Regions from separate parts of the Stutzerimonas sp. C6.4V genome, predicted to be linked through region 1. Evidence: predicted binding sites of a transcription regulator. Region 1 holds the regulator's gene; each other region holds the start of a gene.

Region 1 (4,590 bases):
CTGACCGCCGCAGGGCCAGCTCCGACGGCGGGCTCGGCAGCGGGGCCAGCAACCGGCTCGGAAAACTGTCCAGTGCCATGCAACTGGTCGAGCAATGCCTCGAATTCTTCGTCGGTAATTTCATCGCTGGGCGCAGGCGCAGCGGCTGCAGGCGCTGCCTCGGTCACCGGGGTTGCAACGAACTGCCCCTTGCCGTGCAACTGGTCCAGCAGCGATTCGAACTCGTCATCAGTGATTTCGTCGCCGCCGTCGCCAACAGCAGGGCTTACCGCAGCGGCATTGTCGAGCGCACCGAGAAACTGTTCGAATTCATTGTCGGCGGTGGCCAACTCGGGCTCGGGCATGACAACAGCAACGTCAGGCACGGCAACAGGCGCATCCGCACCGGCCGGCTCAGCCAGACGCGCCAGCGCTGCGAGCAGTTCAGGCGAAGCCGGAGTGACCTCAGTGCGCTCACGCACCTGGCTGAACATTTCATTGACGGCGTCCAGCGCCTGCAGCACGACATCCATCAATTCCGAGTCGACGCGTCGTTCACCCTTGCGCAGGATGTCGAAGACGTTTTCAGCGATGTGACAGCACTCGACCAGCTCGTGCAACTGGAGGAAACCGGCACCGCCCTTTACCGTGTGGAAACCGCGAAAAATCGCATTGAGCAACGCGGCGTCGTCGGGGCTGCTCTCCAGCTCCACCAGTTGCTCTGACAATAGTTCGAGAATCTCGCCGGCCTCAACCAGGAAGTCCTGGAGGATTTCTTCATCGGCGTCGAAGCTCATATTCACCTTCCCCTAAAAGCCCAGGCTTGAAAGCAGATCATCGACATCGTCCTGCCCGGATACGACATCCTCACGTATATCGGCATGCATCTGCGGACCTTCACCGTTGGAAGTCGCTTTTTCCTGTTTTTTCTTTTCCTGCTCGGCGAGCAGCTCTGCATGATCGTGCTTTATGCCGGCCACACGGTCGACTTGGCCGGCCATCAGCACCAGATTCAGCAGGTTGCTTTCAAGCTCGGTTATCAGACGGGTCACCCGCTTGATCACCTGGCCGGTGAGATCCTGGAAGTCTTGGGCCAGCATGATTTCGCTGAGATTCTGCGAGAGCTGGCTGCCGTCGTTCATGGTCCGCTGGAGGAATTGGTCAATGCGTTTGACCAGGTCGCGGAACTGTTCGGCGTTCATGTCACGACGCATGAAGCGCTGCCAGTCGGCCGTCAGGCTTTGCGCTTCGTAGCTTACGTAGTTGACCAGCGGCGCTGACTCCTCGACCAGATCCATGGTGCGGTTTGCCGCTTTCTCGGTCATTTCCACCACATAGGACAGCCGGTCGGTGGCGTCTGTGATCGGTGATGGGTCTCCACCAGCGGCACAGGTATCCATCTCCAGCTTGACGATGGCGTTGTGCAGTTCGCGGGTGAGCTTTCCGACTTCATGATAGAGACCCAGATTGCGGGCCTGATTAAGCTCGTTGAACATCTGCGCAGCGTCGTCGAAGCGGCCTTGCTGCAGGCTTTCAATCAGTTGGGGTGCATGGGCCTTCAGAGTCGCTTCGAACTCTGCAAGGCTTTGGTCTGTTTGCGTCATAGTGCCCTCGCGGCGTTACTTCAGCCGTTGACGCGCTCGAAAATCTTTTCGATTTTCTCTTTGAGCACTTGAGCCGTGAATGGCTTGACCACATAGCCGTTTACGCCTGCCTGTGCTGCCTCGATGATCTGGTCGCGCTTGGCTTCGGCAGTCACCATCAATACCGGCAGATGCTTCAGACGATCATCGGCACGCACTGCGCGCAACAGATCGATGCCACTCATGCCGGGCATGTTCCAGTCGGTGACGAGAAAGTCGAAACTGCCACTCTTGAGCATCGGCAGCGCGGTAGTACCGTCATCGGCCTCGGCCGTGTTGGTAAAGCCCAGATCACGCAAGAGATTCTTGATGATCCGTCTCATTGTCGAGAAGTCGTCGACGATGAGAATCTTCATGTTCTTGTCCAAGTACACCTCCGTAAATCCCGAAATCCCCAGCGCCCGCTCACGGTTCATGGCGGGCTCCGTGAATGAAGCTCGTAAAAAGCGGCCTCGAAATGCGTTATGCAAACCGGCTGCTAGCGGGCACGCCACTCGCCGAGGCGAGCTCGCAGACGCGCCGCGCACTGGCTGTGCAGCTGGCTCACCCGCGATTCGCTGACGCCCAGAACCTGGCCGATCTCCTTCAAGTTCAACTCTTCGTCGTAGTACAGCGAAAGCACCAGTTTTTCACGCTCCGGCAGGTTCGATATCGCATCGGCCAGGGCTTGCTGAAAACGCTCGTCCTCGAGATCACGAGACGGTTCCGGATGTGCACTGGCGGCTTCCTCGCCGAACTCCCCGTGCTCGCCCTCCGTCAGCAGGTCATCAAAGCTAAACAGGCGGCTGCCCAGGGTGTCGCCCAGAATGCCGTAGTACTCATCGAGACTCAATTTAAGTTCGGCCGCAACTTCATGATCTTTAGCGTCGCGACCGGTTTTGGCTTCAATTGTGCGAATCGCCTCGCTGACCATGCGCGAGTTGCGGTGAACCGAGCGCGGCGCCCAGTCACCCTTGCGCACTTCGTCGAGCATCGCACCTCGAATGCGGATGCCTGCGTAGGTCTCGAAACTGGCGCCTTTGCCGGAATCGTACTTCTTGGACGCCTCGAGCAGACCGATCATGCCCGCCTGCATCAGGTCATCGACCTGCACGCTCGCCGGCAAGCGCGCCAGGAGGTGGTAGGCGATGCGCTTGACCAACGGCGCGTACTGATCGATGAGCTGGTATTGAGCGTCTTTAGCCTGAGCTTTGCTGTAATACATACCGAGTCCAGCCGCTATTGTTCGTTAGGCTCTGAGGCGGGCCTGACCAGGCGCTCCACAAAAAATTCCAGATGACCACGCGGCGTTGCCGGTAGCGGCCAGGTATCGACCTTCTGTGCAATTGCCTTGAAGGCCAGTGAAGACTTCGCTCGCGGATAGGCCTCGTACACGGCGCGCTGCTTCTGCACGGCCTTTCGAACCGCCTCGTCGTAGGGGATCGCGCCGACGTACTGCAGCGCCACGTCCAGGAAACGCTCCGTCACCTTGGTCAATTTGGCGAACAGGTTACGGCCTTCCTGGGGCGCATGGGCCATGTTGGCCAGAACCCGGAAGCGGCTGATGCCATAGTCTCGATTGAGTAGCTTGATCAGCGCGTAGGCATCGGTGATCGAGGTCGGCTCATCGGTCACCACCAGCAGCACTTCCTGCGCGGCGCGGACGAAACTCACCACGCCGTCGCCGATACCGGCCGCCGTGTCAATGATCAGGACGTCGACATCGCTGCCAATGTCGCTGAATGCCTGGATCAGCCCCGAGTGCTGCAGGGTCGACAGCTGGACCATGCTTTGCGTACCGGAAGCGGCCGGAACGATGCGCACGCCGCCCGGCCCCTGAATCAGCACATCGCGAAGATCGCATTCGCCGGAAATGACGTCGGCCAGCGTGCGCTTGGTCGTCAGACCAAGGAGTACGTCGACATTGGCCAGCCCCAGGTCAGCATCGAGCAGAACCACCCGCCGCCCGAGATCGGCCAAAGCCAGCGCCAGATTGACCGACACGTTGGTCTTGCCGACGCCACCCTTGCCGCCGGTCACCGCAATCACCTGTACGGGATGCATACCCATGTTTACACGCCTATATCTTGCTGGGGCCCGGAGGCCATCGATGCGTTCAGCGTGAACGCGTCATCTTTGTCTGTGTGAAAGGCCGGTGCGTTCATCCGACCTTCCGTGAACCGTTGTAGAGCTCGGAAAACATGTCAGCCATCGCCTCCTCGCTGGGCGCCTCCTCTGATTGCAGACTCACCGCCCGACTCACGAGCTGGTGGCTGCGAGGAAGGTGCAGGTCATCAGGGATGCGCGGGCCATCAGCGAGGTAGGCTATCGGCATATGCTGGCTGATCGTGAGCCCAAGGACATCTCCAAGGCTACCGGCCTCATCCAGTTTAGTCAGAATACAACCAGCCAGCCCACAACGCCGGTAGTTGTGCCACGCAGCCTTGAGCACCTGGCTCTGGCTGGTCGCGGCCAGCACCAGGTAATTCTTCGATTTGATACCCCGGTCAGCCAGTGCTTCGAGTTGCTTGCGCATCATCGGGTCGCCTGCCGGCAGACCGGCCGTGTCGATGAGAATCAGGCGTTTGCGGGCCACCGACTCGAGGGTCTTGCTCAACGGCTGGCCGGGATCGATCTGGAGGACCGGCACATTGAGGATACGACCGAGGGTCTTGAGCTGCTCCTGCGCACCGATGCGGTAATTATCCATACTTGCCAGGGCAATGCTTTGCGGCCCGTGCTTGAGCACATAGCGTGCCGCCAGCTTGGACAGGGTGGTGGTTTTTCCGGCACCCGCCGGACCGACCAGAGCAATGATGCCGCCCGCTTCCAGCGGCTCGGCCTCCGTAACCTTGATGGCATGTGCCAGATGCGCCAGCAGCATCCGCCACGCCTGTCGCGGCTCGGCGACACCGGCTACCTTTTCGAGCAGGGCACGCGACAGATCGGCAGGCAGCCCGATGCGCTGCAGGCGGCGCCAGAGACCCGC
Region 2 (4,590 bases), on a different contig from region 1:
GGACTACAAGAAGAAGCTGTCCGACGGATTTGAAGAAAAACCAAGTGAGGCGAGAGATGACTGAGCGCGTTCAAGTCGGTGGCCTGCAGGTCGCCAAAGTCCTGTACGACTTCGTGAACAACGAAGCGATTCCTGGTACCGGCGTCGATGCCGACGCCTTCTGGGCCGGCGCTTCGGGCGTCATTCATGACCTGGCGCCAAAGAACCGCGCGCTGCTGGCCAAGCGTGACGAGCTGCAGGCGCAGATCGATGCCTGGCATCAGGCCCGCGCCGGTCAGGCCCACGACGCAGCGGCGTACAAGAGCTTCCTGCAGGAGATCGGTTACCTGCTGCCGGAAGCCGAAGATTTCCAGGCCACTACCCAGAACGTCGACGAAGAAATCGCCAGCATGGCCGGCCCGCAGCTGGTGGTGCCAATCATGAACGCGCGCTTCGCGCTGAACGCCGCCAACGCGCGCTGGGGCTCGCTGTATGACGCGCTCTACGGCACCGACGCCATTTCCGAAGAAGGTGGCGCCAGCAAAGGCCCGGGCTACAACGAGATCCGCGGCAACAAGGTCATTGCCTATGCCCGCGCCTTCCTCGACGAAGCCGCTCCATTGGAAACCGGCTCGCATGCCGACGCCACCGGCTACCGCATCGAAGATGGCAAGCTCACCGTCGCGCTGAAGGACGGCAGCACCACCGGCCTGCAGAACCCCGCGCAGCTGCGCGGCTTCCAGGGCGACGCCAATGCGCCGATCGCCGTGCTGCTCAAGCACAACGGCATCCACTTTGAGATCCAGATCGACCCGTCCAGCCCGATCGGCCAGACCGATGCGGCCGGCGTGAAAGACATCCTGATGGAATCGGCGCTGACCACGATCATGGACTGCGAAGACTCCATCGCCGCCGTCGACGCCGACGACAAGACCATCGTCTACCGCAACTGGCTCGGCCTGATGAAGGGCGACCTGGTCGAGGAACTGGACAAGGGCGGCAAGCGCATCACCCGCGCCATGAACCCGGACCGCGTTTACACCCAGGCCGACGGCAACGGTGAACTGACCCTGCATGGCCGCTCCCTGCTGTTCATCCGCAACGTCGGGCACCTGATGACCAACGACGCCATTCTCGACAAGGACGGCAACGAAGTACCGGAAGGCATCATGGACGGCCTGTTCACCAGCCTCGCCGCGATGCACAACCTCAAGGGCAACTCCACCCGCGCCAACAGCCGCACCGGCTCGATGTACATCGTCAAGCCGAAGATGCACGGCCCGGAAGAAGTCGCCTTCGCCACCGAGCTGTTCGGCCGCGTCGAGGACGTCCTCGGCCTGCCGCGCAACACGCTCAAGGTCGGCATCATGGACGAGGAGCGCCGTACCACGGTCAACCTCAAGGCCTGCATCAAGGAAGCGCGTGAGCGCGTGGTGTTCATCAACACTGGCTTCCTCGACCGCACTGGCGACGAAATCCACACCTCTATGGAAGCCGGCCCGATGGTGCGCAAGGCCGCCATGAAGGCCGAGAAGTGGATCAGCGCCTATGAGAACAACAACGTTGACGTCGGCCTGGCCTGCGGCCTGCAGGGCAAGGCGCAGATCGGCAAGGGCATGTGGGCCATGCCTGACCTGATGGCCGCGATGCTCGAACAGAAGATCGGTCATCCCATGGCCGGTGCCAACACCGCCTGGGTGCCGTCACCGACCGCTGCCACCCTTCACGCCATGCACTACCACAAGGTAGACGTGCAGGCGCGCCAGGCCGAGCTTGCCAAGCGCGAGAAGGCGTCCATCGACGACATCCTCACCATCCCGCTGGCGCAAGACACCAACTGGAGCGAGGAAGAGAAGCGCAACGAGCTGGACAACAACTCGCAGGGCATCCTCGGCTACATGGTCCGCTGGGTCGAGCAAGGCGTCGGCTGCTCCAAGGTGCCGGACATCAACGACATCGCACTGATGGAAGACCGTGCGACGCTGCGTATCTCCAGCCAGCACGTGGCCAACTGGATGCGCCACGGCGTGGTAACGGAGGATCAGGTGATCGAGAGCCTCAAGCGCATGGCCCCGGTGGTCGACCGTCAGAATGAGGGTGACCCGCTGTACCGTCCGATGGCGCCTGACTTCGATAACAGCGTGGCCTTCCAGGCAGCCCTGGAACTGGTGCTCGAAGGCACCAAGCAGCCGAACGGCTACACCGAGCCGGTCCTGCACCGCCGCCGCCGCGAGTTCAAGGCCAAGAACGGGCTATAACCCGCAACCTCCCGCCACATGAACCGCCCCTCGGGGCGGTTTTTTTTTGGGCCGGCCGTGCTCAAGTTCGAACCATTTCATCCGATAGCGTAACGCTATGCCATTCATAAAATTAATAACCGATGTATGGCATTTCGCTATCACGCGTCATCCCGTAGTATCCGCCGCCCGCCGTGGAGTCGATGCATGTTCAAGAATTTCTCACTGACCGCCAAGTTGTCGCTGGTGCCCGCTGTCGCCCTGCTCGGTCTGATTCTCTATGTCGGCTATACCTCGCTGCAGCTGTCTGCGACGGATTCGCGCCTGGTCAGCATCGAGACACAAAGCTATCCGACATTGGAAAAAACCGACGCGGTGATCTTCCAGTTTTCCCGCATACCGGGCCTGCTTAACAACGCGGTGGCAGCCGGTGAGCCAGGCATGCTCGACGAGGCGCGTGGAGTGCTAGGCGAAATAGATGCGCAGCAGGCGTCGCTCGCGTCGCTTCTGAACGCTCAACCGCAACGGCTACAGTCGCTCGACAATTGGCGCAATGCGGTCAAGGCCTATGCCGACAATGCCCTCCAGGCTTCAGCGAAGCTGATCGATGGCAGCGCCTCGTTCGATGACTTGCGCCCGAACCTGGATCGTATGGCCAGTGATCTTGCCCAGGCACAGACTCTGGCAACTGACTTCCGCGCGGGCGCCTACCAGCAGTTCCAGGAGACCCTCGCCGAGACCCGCGTGGCCAACGGACACACCACGCGGCTGGGCATCATTCTTTCCCTTGTGCTCATCCTGGTGGTCGGCCTCGGCGCCTGGCTGGTCATTCGAAGCGTCATGGCCAACGTGCGCGGCGTGATCGCCTCGCTGCAATCCATTGCACGCGGCGATGGCGATCTCACGCAGCGAGTGAACGTCAAATCGAATGACGAAATTGGCGCCATGATCGAGCTGTTCAACGGCTTTCTCGACAAGTTGCAGCAGACCATCCGTCAGATCATCGAGGCCGCCAGCCCACTCGGCCAGGTATCCAAGGAGCTATATACCCTGACCCAGGGCTCGGAAGAAAACGCCAAGTCGCAGCAACATCACACTGAGTCCATTTCTCGCGACATCCTCACCATGACCGGCAGCATTCAGGAAGTGGCGCAGCGCTCGCAGCAGGCCTCCAACGAGGCCAACTCGGCTGCTCGCCAGGCCGCCACTGCTCGCGAATATATCGGCAGCCTGTCCAGCGGCATCAGCGACTTGGGCGACAGCGTGATGAGCGCCGTGCAGGCAATGGAACAGCTGGAAGAGGAAACCCAGGAGGTCGGCTCGGTACTGACGGTTATTCGCAGCATTGCCGAACAGACCAATCTGCTCGCGCTGAACGCAGCCATCGAAGCCGCACGCGCTGGCGAACAGGGCCGTGGCTTTGCCGTGGTGGCTGACGAAGTGCGCAACCTGGCGCAGAAGACCGCCGCCTCCACCGCGGAGATCCAGCAGATCATCCAGCGCCTGCAAAGCAGCGCCAATACCGTGCTCAACGTGATGAACAGCAATGGCGAAAAGTCCAGGGCCAGCATCGATCGTTCAGTCGAGGCAACCCAGCTGCTCGAGACCATCGCCCAGACCGTCAACCAGATCGACGAACTCAACGCCGGCATCGCCCAGTTCACCCAGGAGCAGATCGGCCTGTCGAGTTCCATCAGACAAGAAACCCAAGTGTTGCAGCAGGACGCACAAGCAACCGCAAACGGCGCCGAAGCCACTGCCCGTCTGGGTGAGCAATTGGTCAGCACGGGCGATCACCTGCGTGCGGCCACGGCCCAATTCCGCGTTTAAATGCTTTAGGAGCACACCTGATGACCGCAGTACGTGTTATCAGCCTGGCAGCCGTCTGCCTGGCAACCACCCCAGCCTTTGCCCTGGATCAGGGCGAGCATCGCTTCAATGGCTTCGGCACCGTCGGATTCACCCACCTGGGTGGCGAAGATGACGGTCGCAGCTATGGTGTTCAAGGCCAGACCAACGATTCCTGGCGCGGCGACCAGCTGTCCAAATTCGGCGCTCAGTTGAGCTATGGCATCACCGACACCGTAGGCGTCACCGTTCAGGCTACCGCCAAGGCGCAGCAGGATGAGTGGAAAGCCAATCTGGAGTGGGCCTACCTGTCCTGGCAGACCAATGACCAGCTGATGCTCCGCGCCGGCCGCCTGCGTAGCCCGGTCTACATGTATTCCGAGAGTCTTGACGTCGGCTACAGCTACCCCTGGCTGCGCCTGCCCGATGAGGTCTACAGCCAGGTTCAGGTGACCAACTACGAAGGCGTCGACGCCGTCTACACCTTGCCGCTTTCCTACGGATCGGTGACCGTTCAGGTTGCGGG
Region 3 (4,590 bases), 390 kb from region 1:
TCAGGCAGACGAATTCCTGCCGCTATACCTGCGCTTTATCAAAGGGGTCATCGATTCCAACGACCTGTCGCTGAACGTATCGCGCGAAATCCTGCAGAAGGATCCGGTGATCGATTCGATGAAGTCGGCGCTGACCAAGCGTGTGCTGGACATGCTCGACAAACTGGCGAAGGACAAACCCGACGACTACAAGAGCTTCTGGAAGCAATTCGGCCAGGTGCTCAAGGAAGGGCCGGCAGAGGACTTCGCCAACAAGGAGAAGATTGCGGGTCTGTTGCGTTTCGCCTCCACCAGCGACACCTCTGGCGAGCAAAGCGTTTCGCTGGCCGACTACCTGGGTCGCGTCAAGGAAGGGCAGGACAAGGTCTACTACCTCACCGGCGAATCCTACGCACAGGTCAAGAACAGCCCGCATCTGGAAGTGTTCCGCAAGAAAGGCATCGAAGTACTGTTGCTGACCGACCGTATCGACGAGTGGCTGATGAGCTACCTGACCGAGTTCGACGGCAAACAGTTCGTGGACGTCGCTCGCGGCGATCTCGACCTGGGCAAGCTGGACTCGGAAGAGGACAAGAAGGCCCAGGAAGAAATCGCCAAGGCCAAGGAAGGGCTGGTCGAGCGCCTCAAGGCGGCGCTGGGTGACGAGGTCGCTGAAGTACGTGTATCGCATCGGTTGACTGATTCTCCAGCCATCCTCGCCATCGGTGAACAGGATCTGGGTCTGCAGATGCGCCAGATTCTCGAAGCCAGCGGGCAGAAGGTGCCGGAGTCCAAGCCGATCTTCGAGATCAACCCGGCGCACCCGCTGATCGAGAAGCTTGATGCAGAGCCGGATGAGGACCGCTTTGCGGACCTGTCGCACATCCTCTTCGATCAGGCCGCGCTGGCCGCAGGCGACAGCCTGAAAGACCCTGCAGCCTATGTGCAGCGGCTGAACAGGCTGCTGGTTGAATTGTCCGCCTGACCACATCGTCCTGAGTGCTCCAGAGGCCCGTCCCAGACGGGCCTTTTTTTTGTTCGGTGCTGGGCACCCGGAAGCTGCAGGGTCTCGCTGGTATCGAAGCGATACCGTTGCGAACCGTCAGGCGGTGGGGCGGTCTATCCGCTTGGTCGCCAGGAGGACTTGGATTGTTCAACATTCGTAACTGTTTCACTGCGTTGTGCCTGCTTGTTGCTGTTACCCCATTGCAGGCACGGGACTATCACTACAGCGACGCGCACCTGCACTACGTCGATTTTTTCCAGGAAAGCGACGGCATGGATCAGCTGCTGAAGGCCATGGACAAGGGTGACATTGACCATGTGATGATCAGCGGCATCCCTGTTGCGAAAAAATGGCACGAGAACGAGCCCAAGCGCCCCCGCTATTACGCCGGTGACGACGCGCCGGTCTATTGGTATAGCGCGACCGATGTAGTCGTCGCAGCGGCGCTCAAGGAGCTCGATCAGCAGCAGCGCAAGCGCTTCCATCCGTTTCTGTCTGGTTTCAATCCCAACGACAAGAATGCCGACGCGCATATCAGGCGCATGCTCGATCTTGACCCCGGCCTCTGGCAGGGGATTGGCGAGGTCTTTACCCGGCATGATGACGTGACCGCTCTGACCCAGGGCGATACGCCGCGCGCCAATAACGAAGCGCTTACCCGCGTCTACCATCTTGCGGCTGAGTTCGATCTGCCGGTGATGCTGCACTCGAACATCACTTCCAAGCGCGAGCGAAATCCGCTCTATCTGACAGAGCTGGAAGAGCCACTACGCAACCATCCCCATACGCGGTTCATCTGGGCGCATGCAGGAACGAGCATGGAGCTGCATCGCCACCAGGAGAAGCTCGATTTCCTGCTGCCCACGGTAAAACGACTGCTTGATGACTACCCAAACCTCTATATCGACCTGTCGTGGACCATGCTTCGGCCCTATCTGCTTGACGAGGCGGGCACGCCGGATGCGGACTGGGTCGCCCTGGTCAAGCGTCACCCGACACGCTTTATGATTGGATCCGATGTCGTTGGTCGTTTCGATTCACTGGGCGAGGGAATGCGTGCGTTCGATCCGTTCCTCGATGCGTTGCCGGAGTCGGTTGCAACGAAGGTGGCAAGAGATAATTTTCTCGGTTTATTGCCACGTAGCGGACAGGCGGCGGTGCGTTAGCAGGGAGTCGCGTTTCGAGCACGAAACCATCCGTCGGACTCCACCTAAAATCGCCTTTTTTATGGCGTCAAAAGTTCAAGGTTGACGTTCTTGCTCCGATAGTTGGTTGCAGAGTCGCTGCGATTCTGCAGCGCATTATGGAGCAGGAATTCCCATGTCGATTCGCAATTTAAATGTCTCTACCCGCTCTGTCATAGGGTTTGGCCTGATAGGACTCATCGTCCTTTTGCTCGGTCTGTTCGCTTTGAATCAGATGAAGGATATGCGTAGGGAATCAAGTGAGGTGGACCAGAACTGGTTGCCCAGCATTGTCAGCTTGAGCGAGCTAAACGCAGCGATGTTACGCATTCGTGCCTTAACCATGCGGTCGATGTTGGTTCAAGGCGAAGCGCTGGTTTCAACCAAGCAGTCCCTGACTAAGCTCGCTGAAGATGTCGGCGCGCTCAATGCCGCGTACGCAAAGAGACTCACGACCGCCAATGAAAAAGCTACTTACGAGCGGTTCGTGAGCGCCCAGTCTCAATATTTCAGCGAACAGCGCAGGATCGTTGATTTCGTTACGCAAGGTGCAAGAGATCAGGCAACTGAGGTTATGAGCGGACCGATCAATACACATGCGGACGAGATGACTCGCGCTCTACTTGATCTTCAACTCATAAACAGTGAACAGGCCAGCAATGCAGCAGGCCGCGCCTTGGCTGCGTATGAAACGGCTGTTATCTGGGTAACCGTCACTATTGGCCTGGCTGCGATAATTACGGTAGTTCTGGCATTGCTGTTTACGCGCAGCATCGTTCAGCCGTTGAAACAGGCACTTGAGGTCGCTGAGAAGGTAGCCTCTGGCGACCTGACGCTCGAGTTCGTGGTTGAGGGGAAAGACGAACCTGCACGGCTGTTGGCTGCGTTGAGAGCCATGCAGCAAAGCCTGCGCAGCACCATCCAGGGCATATCGGACTCCTCCAATCAGCTGGCTTCGGCTGCCGAAGAACTGAATGCCGTAACCGAGGACTCGACCCGCGGGCTGCACCAGCAGAACCATGAGATTGAGCAGGCTGCGACGGCGGTGAACCAGATGACCGCAGCGGTGGACGAGGTCGCTCGCAATGCAGTCGCTACCTCCGAAGCGTCGCGTGAATCGGATGCTACGGCGCAGCACGGTCGGCAACAGGTCATCAGGACCGTTGAGTCGATTGGGCTGCTGGCGGGCGATGTCACCACCACCTCGAACCAGGTGGAACAGCTTGCGGGGCAAGTGCGGGACATCAGCAAGGTGCTGGATGTGATCCGTTCGATTGCCGAGCAGACCAATCTACTGGCCCTTAATGCTGCGATCGAGGCTGCCCGTGCCGGCGATGCAGGGCGAGGCTTTGCCGTGGTTGCTGACGAGGTCAGGGCGCTGGCCCACCGAACCCAGCAATCGACCCAGGAAATCGAGCAGATGATAGGCGATGTCCACCAGGGTACCGACAAAGCGGTGCAGGCCATGCAGTCCAGCAACGAGCGTGCGCGCTCGACCCTAGATGTGGCGCGGGCTGCCGGTGAGGCGCTGGACGGCATCGCTCGTGCTATAAGCCAGATCAGCGAGCGCAACCTGGTGATTGCCAGCGCGTCGGAAGAGCAGGCTCAGGTCGCGCGTGAAGTGGACCGCAACCTGATTAACATACGCGATCTCTCGCTGCAGTCCTCAGCGGGCGCCAACCAGACGAGTGCGGCAAGCCAGGAACTGGCATCGCTGGCAATCAACCTCAACGAGCTGGTCTCCCGGTTCCGCATCTGACCTGGCCGGCGATGGCCAGTAGGATGTCGCCGTACCGCGCAGTGGCGAAAGGTCGCGCTGCAGCGGCCGCTGTGCCTCGGAGCTGTGCAGACCGCGTCGAGATGCGTACCATTCGGCGTTTTTCACCGGGCATGCCGTTCGCTTGAGGGCGACAGGCTTGTCCGGTCCAGCCGCATACGCCGAGAACTCGCCATGTCCAACCTCTCAACCCATCTTTTCCGCGCTTACAACCGTGTCGGCCTGGTCAGCCAGATTGTGGTCGGGCTCGTAGCCGGTTGTTTGCTGGCCTGGCTATGGCCAGAGGTGGCCCGGTCGGTCAGTCTGCTGGGCAACCTGTTCGTTGCCGGTCTGAAGGCTGTCGCACCGATCCTGGTGTTCGTGCTGGTGACCGCCTCGCTTGCCAACCACAAACGTGGGCAGCCGACGCATATCCGCCCGATCCTACTGCTCTATGCCCTGGGTACGGTGAGTGCTGCTGCGGTTGCTGTCATCGCCAGTTTCCTGTTCCCTACTGGTCTAACGCTGGTCAGCCAGGCGAGCGATGTCGTACCGCCTGCAGGCGTTGGCGCCGTACTACAGACGCTGCTGTTCAATGTCGTGGACAATCCGGTGCACGCGCTCATTGATGGCAATTTCATCGGCATCCTGGCCTGGGCCGTCGG

Evidence for each region. Region 1 encodes FliA, which starts transcription of late flagellar genes. Its sites were predicted from a motif close to CTAAAGTTTNNNNNNNNNNNGCCGNTAA; they were not measured.
Region 2: the regulator FliA is predicted to act here: its motif matches at 2,298-2,325, upstream of AC4LFW_RS20855 (methyl-accepting chemotaxis protein).
Region 3: the regulator FliA is predicted to act here: its motif matches at 2,226-2,253, upstream of AC4LFW_RS08510 (methyl-accepting chemotaxis protein).

What each region holds. Positions count from the first base shown of each region.
Region 1 covers NZ_JBZUBM010000001.1:2,206,330-2,210,919, forward strand. The annotation lists gene AC4LFW_RS10325 (chemotaxis protein CheA) at 1-776, opposite strand, end outside; gene AC4LFW_RS10330 (protein phosphatase CheZ) at 789-1,583, opposite strand; gene AC4LFW_RS10335 (chemotaxis response regulator CheY) at 1,604-1,978, opposite strand; gene fliA (RNA polymerase sigma factor FliA) at 2,101-2,826, opposite strand; gene fleN (flagellar synthesis regulator FleN) at 2,841-3,671, opposite strand; gene flhF (flagellar biosynthesis GTPase FlhF) at 3,763-4,590, opposite strand, start outside.
Region 2 covers NZ_JBZUBM010000002.1:1,090,788-1,095,377, reverse strand. The annotation lists gene AC4LFW_RS20860 (malate synthase G) at 57-2,237, shown strand; gene AC4LFW_RS20855 (methyl-accepting chemotaxis protein) at 2,424-4,046, shown strand; gene AC4LFW_RS20850 (hypothetical protein) at 4,067-4,590, shown strand, end outside.
Region 3 covers NZ_JBZUBM010000001.1:1,816,215-1,820,804, reverse strand. The annotation lists gene htpG (molecular chaperone HtpG) at 1-964, shown strand, start outside; gene AC4LFW_RS08515 (amidohydrolase family protein) at 1,138-2,151, shown strand; gene AC4LFW_RS08510 (methyl-accepting chemotaxis protein) at 2,306-3,928, shown strand; gene sstT (serine/threonine transporter SstT) at 4,121-4,590, shown strand, end outside.